Regions from separate parts of the Bradyrhizobium sp. CCBAU 051011 genome, predicted to be linked through region 1. Evidence: riboswitches for the same ligand, from Rfam matches in the RefSeq annotation. Region 1 holds a riboswitch; each other region holds the start of a gene.
The links. Region 1 has a riboswitch for cobalamin ahead of ACH79_RS08635 (TonB-dependent receptor). Riboswitches for the same ligand answer to the same signal wherever they lie in the genome.
Positions count from the first base shown of each region.

Region 2: it holds a riboswitch for cobalamin, as region 1 does, so the genes downstream of both, ACH79_RS44670 (DUF1636 family protein) here and ACH79_RS08635 (TonB-dependent receptor) in region 1, are expected to answer to the same signal.
Region 3: it holds a riboswitch for cobalamin, as region 1 does, so the genes downstream of both, ACH79_RS24555 (TonB-dependent siderophore receptor) here and ACH79_RS08635 (TonB-dependent receptor) in region 1, are expected to answer to the same signal.
Region 4: it holds a riboswitch for cobalamin, as region 1 does, so the genes downstream of both, ACH79_RS24580 (TonB-dependent siderophore receptor) here and ACH79_RS08635 (TonB-dependent receptor) in region 1, are expected to answer to the same signal.

Region 1 is NZ_CP022222.1:1,793,531-1,797,121, forward strand. Features, by position in the region: gene ACH79_RS08625 (ABC transporter ATP-binding protein) at 1-111, opposite strand, end outside; gene ACH79_RS08630 (iron ABC transporter permease) at 108-1,151, opposite strand; cobalamin riboswitch at 1,287-1,487, shown strand; gene ACH79_RS08635 (TonB-dependent receptor) at 1,599-3,591, shown strand, end outside.
Region 2 is NZ_CP022222.1:8,527,908-8,531,498, forward strand. Features, by position in the region: gene cobG (precorrin-3B synthase) at 1-779, opposite strand, end outside; gene ACH79_RS44665 (cobaltochelatase subunit CobN) at 776-1,213, opposite strand; partial or broken gene ACH79_RS44670 (DUF1636 family protein) at 1,262-1,591, opposite strand; cobalamin riboswitch at 1,680-1,897, opposite strand; partial or broken gene ACH79_RS40150 (cob(I)yrinic acid a,c-diamide adenosyltransferase) at 1,936-2,245, shown strand.
Region 3 is NZ_CP022222.1:5,268,238-5,271,828, reverse strand. Features, by position in the region: gene ACH79_RS24575 (PepSY domain-containing protein) at 1-461, shown strand, start outside; gene ACH79_RS24570 (hypothetical protein) at 501-776, shown strand; gene ACH79_RS24565 (CbtB-domain containing protein) at 833-1,018, shown strand; gene ACH79_RS24560 (CbtA family protein) at 1,025-1,762, shown strand; cobalamin riboswitch at 1,804-2,005, shown strand; gene ACH79_RS24555 (TonB-dependent siderophore receptor) at 2,036-3,591, shown strand, end outside.
Region 4 is NZ_CP022222.1:5,272,958-5,276,548, forward strand. Features, by position in the region: gene ACH79_RS24580 (TonB-dependent siderophore receptor) at 1-2,132, opposite strand, end outside; cobalamin riboswitch at 2,240-2,436, opposite strand; gene ACH79_RS24585 (LLM class flavin-dependent oxidoreductase) at 2,516-3,538, opposite strand; gene ACH79_RS44130 (hypothetical protein) at 3,535-3,591, opposite strand, start outside.

The DNA of each region.
Region 1 (3,591 bases):
CAGGGCAACCAGATGTCCCGCGTCAAGCGCGAGCGAAACGTCAGTCAGCACGACGCGGCCGGCGAGCCGCACGCCTAACTCCCTTGCGCTCAGCAATGATGTCTCGCTCATGCAACGCCTCCGCTGAGCGCGCGGCGTTCGCGCATGATCAGATAGAGAAAGAACGGTACGCCGATAATCGAGGTCAGCACGCCGACCTTGATATCCGAGGTCGAGGGAATGATGCGCACCGCGATATCGGCCGCGAGCAGCAGCGCCGAGCCAGCAAGCGCGCTCGGGATCAACAGCCGCCCCGGATCGTGACCGATCACGGGCCGCATCAGATGGGGCGCGACCAGGCCGATGAAACCGATGGTGCCGGTAACCGCGACCGCACCGCCGACGCCGAGTGCGACGCCCGAGATCACGAACAGCCGGAGGCGGCCGACATCGACGCCGAGGCTTTGCGCGGTTTCCTCGCCGAGACTGAGCGCGCGAAAGGCATGGCGCTGGCTGAACAGCATGATCGCGCCGGCAATGATGAAGGGAAACGCCAGCATCACATGCTGAAAACTGCGGTCCTCCAGCGAGCCCAACAGCCAGAACGCGATCTCCAGCACCACGAAGGGATTGCTGGAGAGGTTCATCACCAGCGCGGTGGCAGCACCCGCGAAACTCGATATCGCGAGCCCCGAGAGGATGAGGATCAGCAGCCCGGCATTGCGGCCGGCGATGGTGAGCAGCACAAACACCGAACCGAAGGCCGCAGCGATCGCCGCAACCGGCAGCGCGTAGGAGCGCACATCGGCCAGCCCCAGCGCAATCACCAGCACGGCGCCGAAGGCGGCCGATTGCGGCGCGCCGAACAACGAGGGCGAGGCCAGTGGATTGCGGAGCAAGCCTTGCAGCGAAGCGCCCGACAGGCCAAGAATAGCGCCGATCGCGAGCGCCAGCAGCGTGCGCGGCAGGCGGATCTCCCGCACGATCACCTGCGATACGTCGCTGCCGGCGCCCAACAGCGCTTGCACCACTGAAAGCGGCGACAGCCGCACCGGCCCGATGCCAAGCGAGATCAGCATCAGGAACACAACGAGGACGGAAAGCGCCGCCACCGCGCCGATCCGCCGGCGCGTGGCAATCTCGTTGGTCAGGGTTACGGCCTCAACACTCATCGATCGTCCTAAAGCAGTTTTGCCCGCTCCGGTACAGACGGTCGGGCACGCGTGCTCATGCGGCAAAAATAGCGCACTCGTCCAGTAGGGATCGCTCGGCGCGCTGGGGCGGATTGACTCAGACTTTGACAGACTTCTACCATAGTTCCCGACGGTTCCCGTTTTGGGGATCAAAAGGGAATGCGGTGCGGGGAAAATCCCCCAATTCCGCGGCTGCCCCCGCAACTGTAAGCGGCGAATCCTTCGTCACACGCCACTGGGCTCTCGGTCCTGGGAAGGCGACGATGGGGTAACGACCCGCGAGCCAGGAGACCTGCCGTCAGCCGTGGTCACACGCGAAGATGTCGGTCGGGGAGTACAGACATTAGCTTCACCTAAGCTCGGTTAGCATACGGTGAGACTTGGTTCGCTGTGACGTGCCACTGACGTCATACCGAGGTCTGAACCATGTCTTCCACCAACAGAGCCGCTACGCGCCGCCGCGTCTGGCTTGCTTCCAGCTTCCTCATACCGATCGTGTCGCTCGGCATTTCCGGCGCAGCGGCACAGACGCCGCCTGAGCAATTGCCGCCGATCGAGATAACCTCGCCCACGGACCTGAATCGGACCCGCGCCAAACCGACCTATGATGAAGGATCGACCTCGCGCCGCGTCGTGCCGGCGGCAGCGCCCCCGACCGGCACACGGCCCGCAGCCGGGACCGGTTCGGGCGCCTCATCGCAAAGTGCTTCGCAAGGCGCGGGCGGCAGCGGCGGCCGGCAGTTTTCAGGTATTGTCGGCACGGCGTCGACCGTTATTACCGCCGAAGAGATCGCGCATTCGCCCGCACAAACGTTGCAGGAAATCATCGCGCAAACGCCCGGCGTGCAACTGACGAGCCTGTATGGCGGCGTCAACGGCGCCAAGACCAGCGTCGACCTCCGCGGATTCGGCGCTTTCGCGACCTCAAATACGCTGGTGCTCATCAACGGCCGAAGGCTCAACGACATCGACATGGCCGGCGTCGATTTTTCGACCATTCCACTCAATTCGATTGAGCGCATTGAAATCACCCGCGGCAACAGCGGCGCGGTGCTCTACGGCGACAACGCGGTCGGCGGCGTCGTCAACATCGTCCTGAAGGACGGCGTCGGCGGCCCTCCTGTTGCCATGCGCGCCGAGGCCGGCGCCGGCTCGTTCAACCAACGGCTTGCGAATGTCTCGGCCGCTACCAATTACGGACCTTGGTCGACGTCCTTCTATGGCAACGCCATCAAGTCCGACGGTTACCGGGTCAACAACGCCCTCGACCAGCGCAACGGGGTCGGCAATCTCAATTATTCCACACCGGACCTCAAGGCCTTCCTTACGGTGACCGGCGACGACCAGAAGCTCGGTTTCCCGGGCGGACGCACCGTCGATCCCTCCATCGGACTAGATCAACTCGTCACCGATCGCAGAGGCACCAATACGCCGTTCGATTACGGCAACCAGCAGGGCGCCAGCGCCACCACCGGCTTTACCAAGACAATCATGAATGGCGTCGACCTGATTGTCGACGGCGGCGTTCGGAAGAAGGACACGCAAAGCGGTTTCTTCGGCGCTGTACCGTTTGCCTCGCCACTTCCGAGCTTCTCCTCCACCTATAACGACGCATCCTTGCTGACCTGGTCGATCACGCCGCGATTGAGCATCAAGAACTCGATCTTCGGAATTCCCTCGCAGATCCTGACCGGCATCGATTATTACGACGCGACATTCAATCAGGACCGCGGAGCGTTCAAAGGCCTTGCGCCGACCCACATCTACGACCTGTCGCAGCAGACGCTGGCCGGCTACTGGCAGCACACGGTCGGCCTATTGCCGACGACCGATTTCTCCTATGGCGCCAGGGTTCAAAATACCAGCCTGAGTGCCCGGGATCGGTTTGATCCCAATGCACCCGGTTGCGCCATGTTCTTCAATTGCAGCCCCGCGGCCTCTCCATTGGACAGCAACGAAACACAGTACGCGCTGCATGTTGGCCTCGAGCATCGCTTCAACAGCGTGTTCTCGGTATTCGGCCGCGCCGCGCGCGCATTCCGAACCCCGACCGTCGACGAGCGCGTCTCCAGCGGTCCCTTCTTCGTTCCAGGGACTTTCCAGTTGAAGACCCAGACCTCGCACGACATCGAGGGCGGATTCCGCATCAAGAGCGGTGGCTTCCAGATGCAATCGAGCATCTACAGCATGGACCTCGAGAACGAGATCCACTTCATCCCGGCGCTGTTCTTCAACGTGAACCTCGATCCGACCCGCCGCTACGGCTCCGAGACCAGCGCCTCGCTGCGTGTCAGCGATACGGTGACGCTCCGCGGCGGCATGGCCTATACGCGCGCTGTCTTTCGCGAGGGGCCGTTCGCAGGCGACGACGTCCCGCTGGTATCCCGCTATACAGCCATGGGCGGCGTGACTTGGAATA
Region 2 (3,591 bases), 2.4 Mb from region 1:
TGCGAGCATCCGGCAAGATGGCTGAGAGCGGCATGTGTCAGCTGTCCGAAAGCCGCAGCGACCATCGCGCCTTGCGGATAAAGTCCGGGACGCGGCTCCGCGATCATGCAAGCCGGCTTGACGTTGCTACGAAGCGCGTCGGGCAGTTTTGCGCCAGCCCCGACATGCGCTTTCATTCGCCCTCTCCCCTCCCTGGCTCCGCCCGAGTCGACGAACCACTCGGCAAGCGCGAGCGCAACGCTTACCGCTTCTGTCCGTGAGACGGGACGACCATGCTCCGCACCGTCGGCACGCACGATCAGCTCTCCCGCGATGCTGCGCTCGATCCGGATGTCGGCGGAGGCGCCGGCCAGCGCGGGCTCTGTGCTGCAATCAACGGCGAAGCCGAATTTGGTCGGCAGGTCGGGCGGTCCCATCACAAGCCCGCGTTCAAGTTCTGCTGCGAGAAAACAGGTATCGTCACTGGCGCTCCAGAAGGGCGAGACAAGGATGTTGCGCCGCGCTTCCGACTCCGCATCGGGATCGAGCAAGTGCAGCCGTGAGAGTTCCTCGATCAAGGGCCGATGACCTTGATCACTGACACCCCTGATTTGCAGGTTGCCCCGGCTGGTCAGATCGATCAGGCCGTTGCCGTAGCGCTCGGACAGCACCGCAATTCCCGCTGCCTGCTTCGGAGCCAGCCGGCCACCGTGCGGCCGGATGCGAACCACGAGCCCATCTCCCGACCGCATCGGCCGTAAGGCGCTGGGGCACCAGCCCTTGATCGCAACAGCGCTCATGAAGCCTCCCGCAGCGCGACCGCAATCGAATTGCGCCGTGTCCTCCAGGGCGAAGCTTGATTCAAACGGGTGAAGCAAGTCTCGATCGCCGCAAGCGCCGCCGGATTCTCGCGCGCCATGAAAGTGCGCACGTTGTCGCTGCCAAGCATCGCGTCGTAATAGAGATCGAAGAGATGCGTGGGCACCGCATCGGCAAGATGTGCAAAGCTGGCCATATGCTCTAGCGTGGCAGCGATTTCCGCCGCGCCCCGAAAGCCGTGGCGCATCATCCCGGACATCCATTTGGGTTGACCGCACGCGCACGCACAACGCGCGAAATTTCCTCGGTCAACGAGCGAGCACGCGGCTGATCGGGATGTGTCGCGTAGGTGGTAGAGCGATGGTGTGGCCGCGCCGAGGCGCGCCGCCGCGGGCGCAAGGCCCGCCTCATGCACGGCATAGTCTGCGGCGAGCAGCAGATCCGTTTCATGGTAATCGGTGGAAATGCGGGCAAGCGATTGTTTGCGGAAGATCTCCGGCCGGCTGCGCCACGGCACGATGCCGTCGGCCGTCGCCGCATAGGCCGCAGCACCGGCGATCACGTCCGGCGCGTTTATGTCGGACAGGCGGCCGCAGACGTAAGACCACCGTCCAGGCGCGCTGAGCGCGCAACCCTGGCTACAAGCAGACAGGCATTCGACCGGAACCACGTGGACGTCTTCCGGCACGCCGGCGAGAATGGCGCTGTGCAGACGCGCGCCTGGCGTGATTTTGCCTTCTCTTACGGGTTGGTCGGCACGGCAGGTGATGCAGACATGAAGCGTGACGGTCATCGCCCTCCTCGATTTTTGGCGGAGGCGATGAGGCGCACGAACCGGAGACACTACGGTTCGTTGCCGTCGCGGAGCACCCCGTCCGCCGGTCTCAAGTCTCTGCGCTGGCAGGTCTCCCGGCTTGCGGAGCAGGTTTTCCCTTCGATCTCCACCTTCCCAACCCTTGACGGGTCAGTGGCTCCTAGAGATCTCTCCGGTCACGGTCGCGGGGGCGGCTGCGCTTCAGGTCCAAGCTTCGCGGCTAGAGCCCTATCGCATTCCCTCTTCGCCTGTCCTAGGACAGGAACCAACGCCACCCCACCATTTGCCCAAGCGTGCAGCTTGTCAAGCCGTAGAGCGTGCTCATGACTTCCGAACCTGATGCCGCTGAGGACGAAACCGTGACCTCTGAAGCCTCGCTGGACGCCCACCATGCGGCCAAAATGGCGAAGAAAAAAAGCAGCGCGCGACCGGATGATAGCCGCCAAGAGCGGTGAGAAGGGACTCATCATCGTCCACACCTGCGCGAGCAAAGGGAAATCCTCCTTGGCTCTCGGCATGATCATGCGGTGCGTTGCGCATGGCTTTCCCTGCGCCATGATGCAATTCATCAAAGGTGCGTGGGACACCGGCGAGCGCCCGCTGCTGACCAGACATTTTGGTGAATTGTGTCGCGCCAACTGGGAACATCGGCGATCGGCGAAGGAATTTACCACTCGACGATAGCCTAGGTTTCAACTTTCCATCCAGAGCCTTCATCGCGTGTCAACTCGTAGGTCAACAAATCAGGATGCTGACCGCGATGCATTTGATGCGAACCTGGCGATTGGCCGAAGCGCAACTGGTAAATGCCATGCCTGTCCTTAGGAAAAAAGCTTTTCTGCCGGCCCACTATCGTTGCGGAATAATAGGCCGCTGACAGACATCAACTAATCCGATGGGCCGTTCTGACCTATCGATGGATTGGTGCGAGGACGCGGCGCCGCCCCCTGAATTCATGGGCGTGAGTGAGATCAAATGCAAGATCTGCAAGCTGGCGCTCCTGCTCGCCAAAAAAATGCCCGGCCTCCTTTTCGGCGGCCGGGCGGAAGTCAGTCTGGGGGGGAGCGACGCTGCTACACATCGCACCAGCTTCCGTCGGCAGAGGGAGGGTGCCGGCGGTTCATTTACGGCGGGGGCATTCGCCGTTAACTTTAGCCACGGGAAGGCCGATATACGTTCCAAATGAAATCAGGTTTCGCTTCCTTCTGCTCTATTCAGGGAATTCGGCCCAACGATCGCGTGAAGCTCGACAAGTGCGTCGGTCACGTAATCTTGAGGCGATCATCAAAGATATGCTTCAAGATGAACCCACCGAAAAGAGGCTGTCCGCCAATGCTTCGCCCACCTGTGATCACTCATCCGCGATGGAAGTGACGTCCGAGTATGTGTGCCATTTGCACCAGACTATGCTCGCTTTCTAACAGCATTCCGCAAAACTGGTGAAATCGATTGTTTCGATGGGATGCATCTATGCTGTTGATACATAAAGACATGCGTTCAGCGACCCTTGATCTAAATCGCCTCATTCGCGCAGGACGCTCTGGTGACCAGGCGTAAGCTCTGGCCGAATTGCAATCCATTTTACCAAGACATCGCGGTGGCCGACTTTTTTGCGCGGCCTCGGCCCGTTTCCCATCTGCAAGGCCCGCTGCGTGTTTGCGCTGCTTTCGGATCAGCCAGCGCACGCGGCGGAAACCCCACAATTGCGAGTCTAGGGCTCAATCGCGAAAGACCGCTGAGAGGGCATGTTGGCCGACGGCTGGTGCGAAGCTACTCATCGAGGCTTGCACGGACACGGCTCGCAAACAGCGAAGCACCCGGCTCATCATGGCGCAGGATTGTTTGGTGGCCGACAAAGTCTCGCTACGCAACGTGGTAATTGCGACACTATTCTCAATCCAAGAATGTCGCGCGGCCGTTCCCTGGGCCGACTAGACGCAGATCATCGGCAGCTTTCGAGCGGCACGTCGTTTGCAAGG
Region 3 (3,591 bases), 3.5 Mb from region 1:
ATGGCAGCCCGATGATCATCGTTGCATCACGTGATGGCACGCAGACGCCACTGGATGTGACATCGGGCGAATTTGCAAAGCTTTCGCAGGATCGCCTCTGGACTGCCGCAGCAAAACTGCCGCCGCACGCTCACATCACGGAGCGATTGACCCTCAAGGAATACGACACTTACTGGTATGCACATCATCATGACCGCGAACTGCCGGTGTTGCGTGCGGTGTTTGATGATGACGCAAAGACGTGGTTTCACATCAGCCCGGTCACCGGCGATATCATCGGCCGCGTGGACAGCAGCCGACGCACATATCGCTGGTTGTTCAACGCGCTGCACAGTTTCGACTTTCAACTGTTCCTGATGTACCGCCCGGCTTGGGACATTGTGGTGTGGCTGCTGTCGATTCTGGGCGCTATCGTCTCGGTGAGCGGCGTCGTTATCGGCTGGCGCTACCTGCGCGGCTAAAGCGAATCCGCTCCGCTGGGCTGAACTCCGGAGTTACCGTTGCATCAAAGCGACAATCCAGTTTGCTGGCGGGATGATATCGACGCTTTGGCGTTCGAGCCGGACAACCATCGCGGCTTCTGCATGGTGCATCGGCTTGCCTTTCGAACGCTACTGCAGTTTTTTCCGGAGCCTGATGATTGCCTGGCCTTTTTTCGCAACCAGGAGCGCGCCTTCCGTGCCGCGGCGGCGGCCAAAATTGCTCGAAGAGAAATTGCGCGCGGGGTCAATTTTCACCTCACCAGCCGGGACGTAATCGAACAAATGGGCAATTAGGGGTCGCGAAAGACATTCGTTTCCGCTAGAAATGCCTGCTTCCTTGGAGAACCGTCATGCAACAGACTCGTACCGCTGCCAGTTTGCCGATCGCCAGTCATGACCTGAGCGTGGTCTACCAGGCAGCTCTCGCCATGGCTCTCGGTCTCTTCATCGTGGGGTTCGTCGGTTTCTCCCATATCGATGCCGTCCACAACGCCGCGCACGACGTCCGTCATTCGAATGCGTTTCCCTGCCACTGATTTGCGATGTCGATTTTTCGTTCGATTGTCTTTTCCGCGGTCTTGAGCGGACTGATCGGCGGTGCCGCGGTCACTGTCCTGCAATACTTCAGCACCGTCCCGCTGATCCTCAAAGCCGAAACCTACGAACACCAGGCGCCGGAAGCCGGTGTCAAGCCGACGGGCGAATCCACCAAGGGGCATGCGCCCCATAATCACGCCTCTCACGAACATGAGGCCACCGCTTGGAAACCAGCCGAAGGATTGCAGCGCAACGGCCTGACGGCTGCCGCCAATATTCTCACGGCAATTGGATTTTCGCTCTTGCTGGCCGGCTTCTATGCCATGCGCGGCGGCGTAGACCGGCACGAAGCACTGTTGTGGGGCCTAAGCGGCTTTGTGGTCTTCACCGCCGCGCCGGGGCTTGGATTGCCGCCCGAGCTCCCGGGCGCACCGGTCGCCGCCCTGGGGGCACGTCAGCTTTGGTGGACCATGACCGCACTGGCAACTGCCCTCGGCATGGGTCTCATTTTTCTGCATCGCGCCGTCTGGGCCACCGTGCTGGGATTTTGCCTGGTCGTCTCTCCACACCTGGTTGGCGCGCCACAGCATGCCGGCGCGCATAGCGACGTTCCCGATGCGCTCTCGCATCAGTTCGTGGTCTCCGTGACCATTACGAGCCTGCTGTTCTGGGCGTTGCTTGGTTGCCTCACCGGTGTTTTTTTTCATAGGTTCTCCGCACGATCGTCCGGAGCCTCGTCGTAAGCGGGTCGACGCCAATGGTTGCGTCGGATGTCGCTCTGTGCTTCGTTCCATCCGTCATCGGTGCCTTCGTAGAAGGTGAAACGGGAATGCGGTGCGGGGAAACACCCCCAATGCCGCAGCTGCCCCCGCAACTGTAAGCGGCCATTCTCAGTCCAACATAGCCACTGAACCTGCATTGGTTTGGGAAGGCGGACCGGGAGACGACCGCGAGCCAGGAGACCGGCCGATGACCAAGCTCAACTCGTTCGACGGTGGGTCGAAGGAAAGGTGGTCATGGGATTCTGTAGGTTTGCCGCGGGCTTCGCCGCGTTATTTGGCCTGTTTGGCCTTCCTGAAGAGGCGATCGCCCAGTCGGGTCCGCAGAAACTTCCAGAGGTCGTGGTCGAACCCAAGCCGTCGGCCAAGCCCGCCAAGCCCGTTCGCCGAACGGACAACGCAGCGCGCACGAGGCAGGCTGTGCCGGCAAGGCCCGATTCCTCGCCACCGCAACCGTCCGAATTGGTGATCACACCGGACCGAACGCCGGAGCCGCTCAGCCGTACAGGAAGCGCCGTTAGCGTCGTCAACAAGGAGACGATTGCAACTACCAATCCGGGGTCCCTGGTCGATGCTTTGCGAACCGTTCCGGGCCTCGACATCACCGAAAGCGGCGGCCCCGGCGCGACGACGAGCATCCGGTTGCGCGGCGCCAACACCGGTCAGACCCTGGTGATGATCGATGGCATTCGTGTCAACGATCCAACCGCCGCCAGCGGCGACTTCGATTTCGCGATGCTCATGCCGAGCTCGATCGAGCGAATCGAGGTGTTGAAGGGGCCGCAAAGTGCGCTCTACGGCTCGGACGCGATCGGCGGTGTCGTCAACATCATCACCAGGAAGGGCGGCGGCCCCGCCCAATTCAACGTCCGCGCCGAGGGCGGAAGCTATGGCACTGCCGCCACCAGCGGATCGGTGACAGGCTCCGCTGGTCCGTGGTCATACGCTGTTGCCGCAGGCGGACAACACAGCAACGGCTTCTCGCGTTTTGGTTATCGCATTCCGGCACTTGAGGCCAAGTATGGCCCGCTCGAGCGCGACGGATTTGATCGCGTCGGCGGCTCGGCGCGCATCGGCTACGACGCCGGAGAAGGTGTGCGGCTGGAATCCGGAGTTCTCTCCTCGTTCACGCGATCGGCATATGATGCGGCGACCGGCGCATTTCCCGACACGCCTTCAAGCGCCACGCGTCTGCTCCAGCAGGTTTGGGGACGCGCCTCTTTCGATACGCTCGACGGAGTCCTGAACCATAGCTTCAACGTGTTCGAGACCCACATCGACCGCTCCTTCAACGAGGTAAGCTACAAGATCAACAAACTGCCGCAGAACACGACATCGACCATTTCCGATTACGTCGGCAACAGTGTCGGCGCCGAATACCAGGGCAACCTGAAAATGGGGCCGCTAGGATCGCTTATTTTTGGCTCCAGAACACAACACGAAACCGCAAACACCTATGCTACCAAGCTGCTCCCGATTCCGGGGCCGCAGACGCCCCAGCTCAAGGGAACGCAAGATATCAATTCGGTGTTTGCGCTGTGGCAATTGCCGATCGGCGAGCGGCTGAACATCAGCCTTGGTGGACGGATCGACGATGTCGTCGACGTTGCCCGGTTCGAGACCTGGCGCGCGACCGCGGCCTACACGATTGTCGAAACCGGCACCAAGCTGCGTACCAGCGCCGGCACCGGCGCCAAGGCCCCCACCCTCTATCAGCTCTACGCGCCAACTTACGGCAATAGTTCGCTCAGTCCCGAGCAGAGCTTCGGATATGACGCCGGAATAGACCAAAC
Region 4 (3,591 bases), 3.5 Mb from region 1:
TGCACACCGGCATTGACGATGTTGTAGGCCGGACGTGTGAGCGTGTTGGCATTGTCCGCAAAGGTCTTGCCGACGATCTGCACGCCCGCATTGGCCGACCAGTTCGGTGCAAAGGCCCATGTCGCCCAGATATTGGAGACGTTCTGCGGCACATTGACAGGCACGTTGCCGGCATAGTTCACGCTTCCGCCGCCGACCGCCTGCACGAAGTCGTCATACTTCGCGCGCAGGAAGGCTGTGTTGGCATCGATTCGCCAGCCATAGTCGAGCAAGAGGCCGACCGATGCTTCGACGCCACGCGATGATTGCTGGCCGACCTGAACGGTCAGCGACGGAATGTTGGGATCGCGTGCGAGCAGGCTGTTCTTCACGATCTCATAGCCGGCCAGAGTCCATTCGCCGCGGCCGCCCCGGAAAGATTGCTTGACGCCGACCTCGATCTGCTTGCCGGTTGCCAGGTCGAAATTCTTGTTTGCGGCGGACAGCGAGATGAGCCCGCCGACCGGATCGACCGCGGTGGAGTACTGGCCATAGAAAGCGAGATCCTTGACGGGCGTATAGACCGCACCCGCGCGCCAGGTCGTCGAGGAGAACGACTTTTCGAAGCTGTTGGCGGGCGAGACATAGTCGGTGCGTGTGATTGTCGGCTCATCCTGACGGATGCCGGCAATCAAGGATAGCTGCTCGGTCACCGACAGTCTGTTCTCGGCAAACAGCGCGTTTTGGTTGGTCACGCTGCCAAAGCCGGGAACCGTGGCGTTCGGGCTGTTGAATACGCCTGGAACGAAGTTGAATGGGTTGACGGATGACAAGCCGCCATAGGGCGAATTGTTGGTATGAGTAAAATTGATGCTGTTGACGTCGTAGCCTGCGACGAACTCATTGACCATGCCAAGCACATGTCCGCGGAATTTCGCATCCATGCGATTGCCGAACTGCTGCTGATCGTGAAAAATCTCGATGTAACTGCTTCGATTGATCAGGCCGGTGGCGGGATTATAGGCGTAGCTTTCGACGTCCTTCCAGTGTCGCTTGGAGCTCAAATAATAGAGCGTGTTCTGAATCGAGATTCCATCAGCGACCTGCCATTCGGTCTTCACCTGGTTCCAGCTATCCTGGTAGCGGATGTGGCTGTCGCTGACGTTGTAGTTCTTGAATCGTAGCTGTTCATCGAGCTTGCCGTTGATCAACGGCGTGCCGAAGTACCGCGATGGATTGCGGTCGCCGTAGTCCGTGGACAGCGTCCAGGTGACGTCTTCGTTCTGCCTGATCTGGGCCACGGCATGAAGGGCGACATTCGAGGTGTTGTCCCGATCGACCCAGCCGTCCGACAGATTGCCGGCGGCGGTGATCCGATACGCGACGTCCTTGCTGACCGGCCCGCCGCTATCCACGGCAATTCGCCGCGTCATGTTGCTGTCCAGCGAGACCTCGGCCTGGTTGCGAGGGACCCACAACGGCAGTTTCGAAACCACGTTGATGGCGCCGCCGACCGCGCCCGCGCCATACATCACCGACGCAGGGCCGCGCAGCACCTCGATGCGCTCGGTCGACCAGGTGTCGAACGGAAACGTCGCCGTGCCGGCACCGATATAAAGCTGGGTGCCGTCATACAACGTCATCACGGACCCGAGGCCGGTGAAGCCGCGGGTATTGAACGAGACGCCGCCATTGCCGGGTGCCGGGCTCGCCGTGAAGCCGGTGGCGTTTTGCGTCACCGCGTCGAGGATATTCTGCTGGCCGCGCTCGGCGATGGTTTCAGCCGAGATCACCTCCACGCTGGCGGGGGTCTGCAGCCGCGTCAGGCCGAGCCGGCTGCCAGCCGTGCTGGTGCCGGTGAGGTTGAGCGTCGGTGCGGCGAAGGCCGGACCTGTCGGCGTGGCGACCGGCGTAGCGCCGTGGACTGCCACGTTGCGTTGCTGGCGGAGACGCGCGGCGCGGCTAGCAGCGCCGCGTCGGACGCTGCGGGCATTCGGCGGCGTTGCCGACGGATGCACCACCACGGGGTCGAGCGTCTGGTTCGGCCTTCCGGATTGTGCCCAGCCATCAGCGGGAAGAAGCAGGCAGGAGAATGCAATCGAACTGAGAAACGCCCGGCGGTGCCGCGGCGCCAAGATCGTATGGGAATTCATCAATATGGCTCGCGATAACGTGGCACGTCACCGCGAACGCAGTTTGGCCGCTGCCTCGAGAAGAGAACGGCTCAACACCCACCAGGACACCCCGCCCAATGTGCTCGCGTGTGACCACGACTGACGGCAGGTCTCCTGGCTTGCGGGTCGTTGCCTATCGCCGCCTTCCCAGGCCCGCAGGCCCAGTGGCATTTGGCGAAGGCTCACCGCTTACAGTTGCGGGGGCAGCCACGGCGTTGGGGAGATCCCCGCACCGTATTCCCTTTTGATCTCCCGAAGGAGAACCGTCATGTTCACCATAATTTTAATTTGAAAGAGCTGTCAATCGCGCGCCTCCCCACGACTGCAACATCAGCGTGGCGCTTACTCTAAAAGAGAGCGGCTCAACGCCATCCCAAAGCGGGTGCGACGTGAGTGAGAATTGCTTCGATTACATGGGCGTTGTACTCGACCCCGAGTTGATTGGGGACGGTCAGGAGGAGGGTATCGGCTTCGGCAATCGCCTCGTCCGCTCTTAGTTGCTCGATCAGCGCATCCGGCTCGGCAGCGTAGCTGCGCCCGAAAATTGCCCGTGTCCTTTCGTCGATGAATCCGACCTGGTCTTCACCTTCGCCTCCGCTTCCGAAATACGCGCGATCGCGGTCGTTCACGAGTGCGATGATGCTGCGGCTGACCGAGATCCGCGGCTCTCGTGCATGGCCAGCCTCTTTCCAGGCAGCACGGTAGGCCCGAATCTGAGCGGCCTGCTGGATGTGGAAGGCTTCTCCGGTCTCGTCGCTCTTGAGCGTCGAACTCTGCAAATTCATGCCGAGCTTTGCCGCCCAAATTGCCGTGGCATTCGAACCGGCACCCCACCAGATCCGCTCGCGAAGGCTTTCGGAATACGGCTCGAGACGCAGCAGCCCGGGCGGGTTGGGAAACATGGGCCGGGGATTTGGTTGCGCGAAACCCCGGCCGCGCAAGAGGTCCAGGAAGACCTCTGCGTGGCGCCGCCCCATGTCGGCATCACTTTCGCCATCGGCCGGCTGAAAGCCGAAATACCGCCACCCATCGATCACCTGCTCAGGCGATCCTCTGCTGATGCCGAGCTGCAGACGTTGGCCGGAGATGAGATCGGCCGCACCGGCATCTTCCGCCATGTAGAGCGGGTTCTCATAGCGCATGTCGATCACGGCCGTGCCAATCTCGATTCGGCTGGTCTTCGCGCCGACGGCAGCCAACAAGGGGAAGGGGGAGGCGAGCTGGCGGGCGAAGTGGTGGACGCGGAAATAAGCGCCGTCCGCGCCCAACTGCTCGGCCGCAACGGCCAGGTCGATCGACTGCAGGAGCGTGTCGGCGGCTGAGCGTGTCTGGGATTGTGGAGAAGCGGTCCAATGACCAAAGGAGAGAAATCCGATCTTTTTCATAGGGGCAGTCCATCTTCACGAATAGCTTCAACCGCCTTGCAGGAGGCGATCCT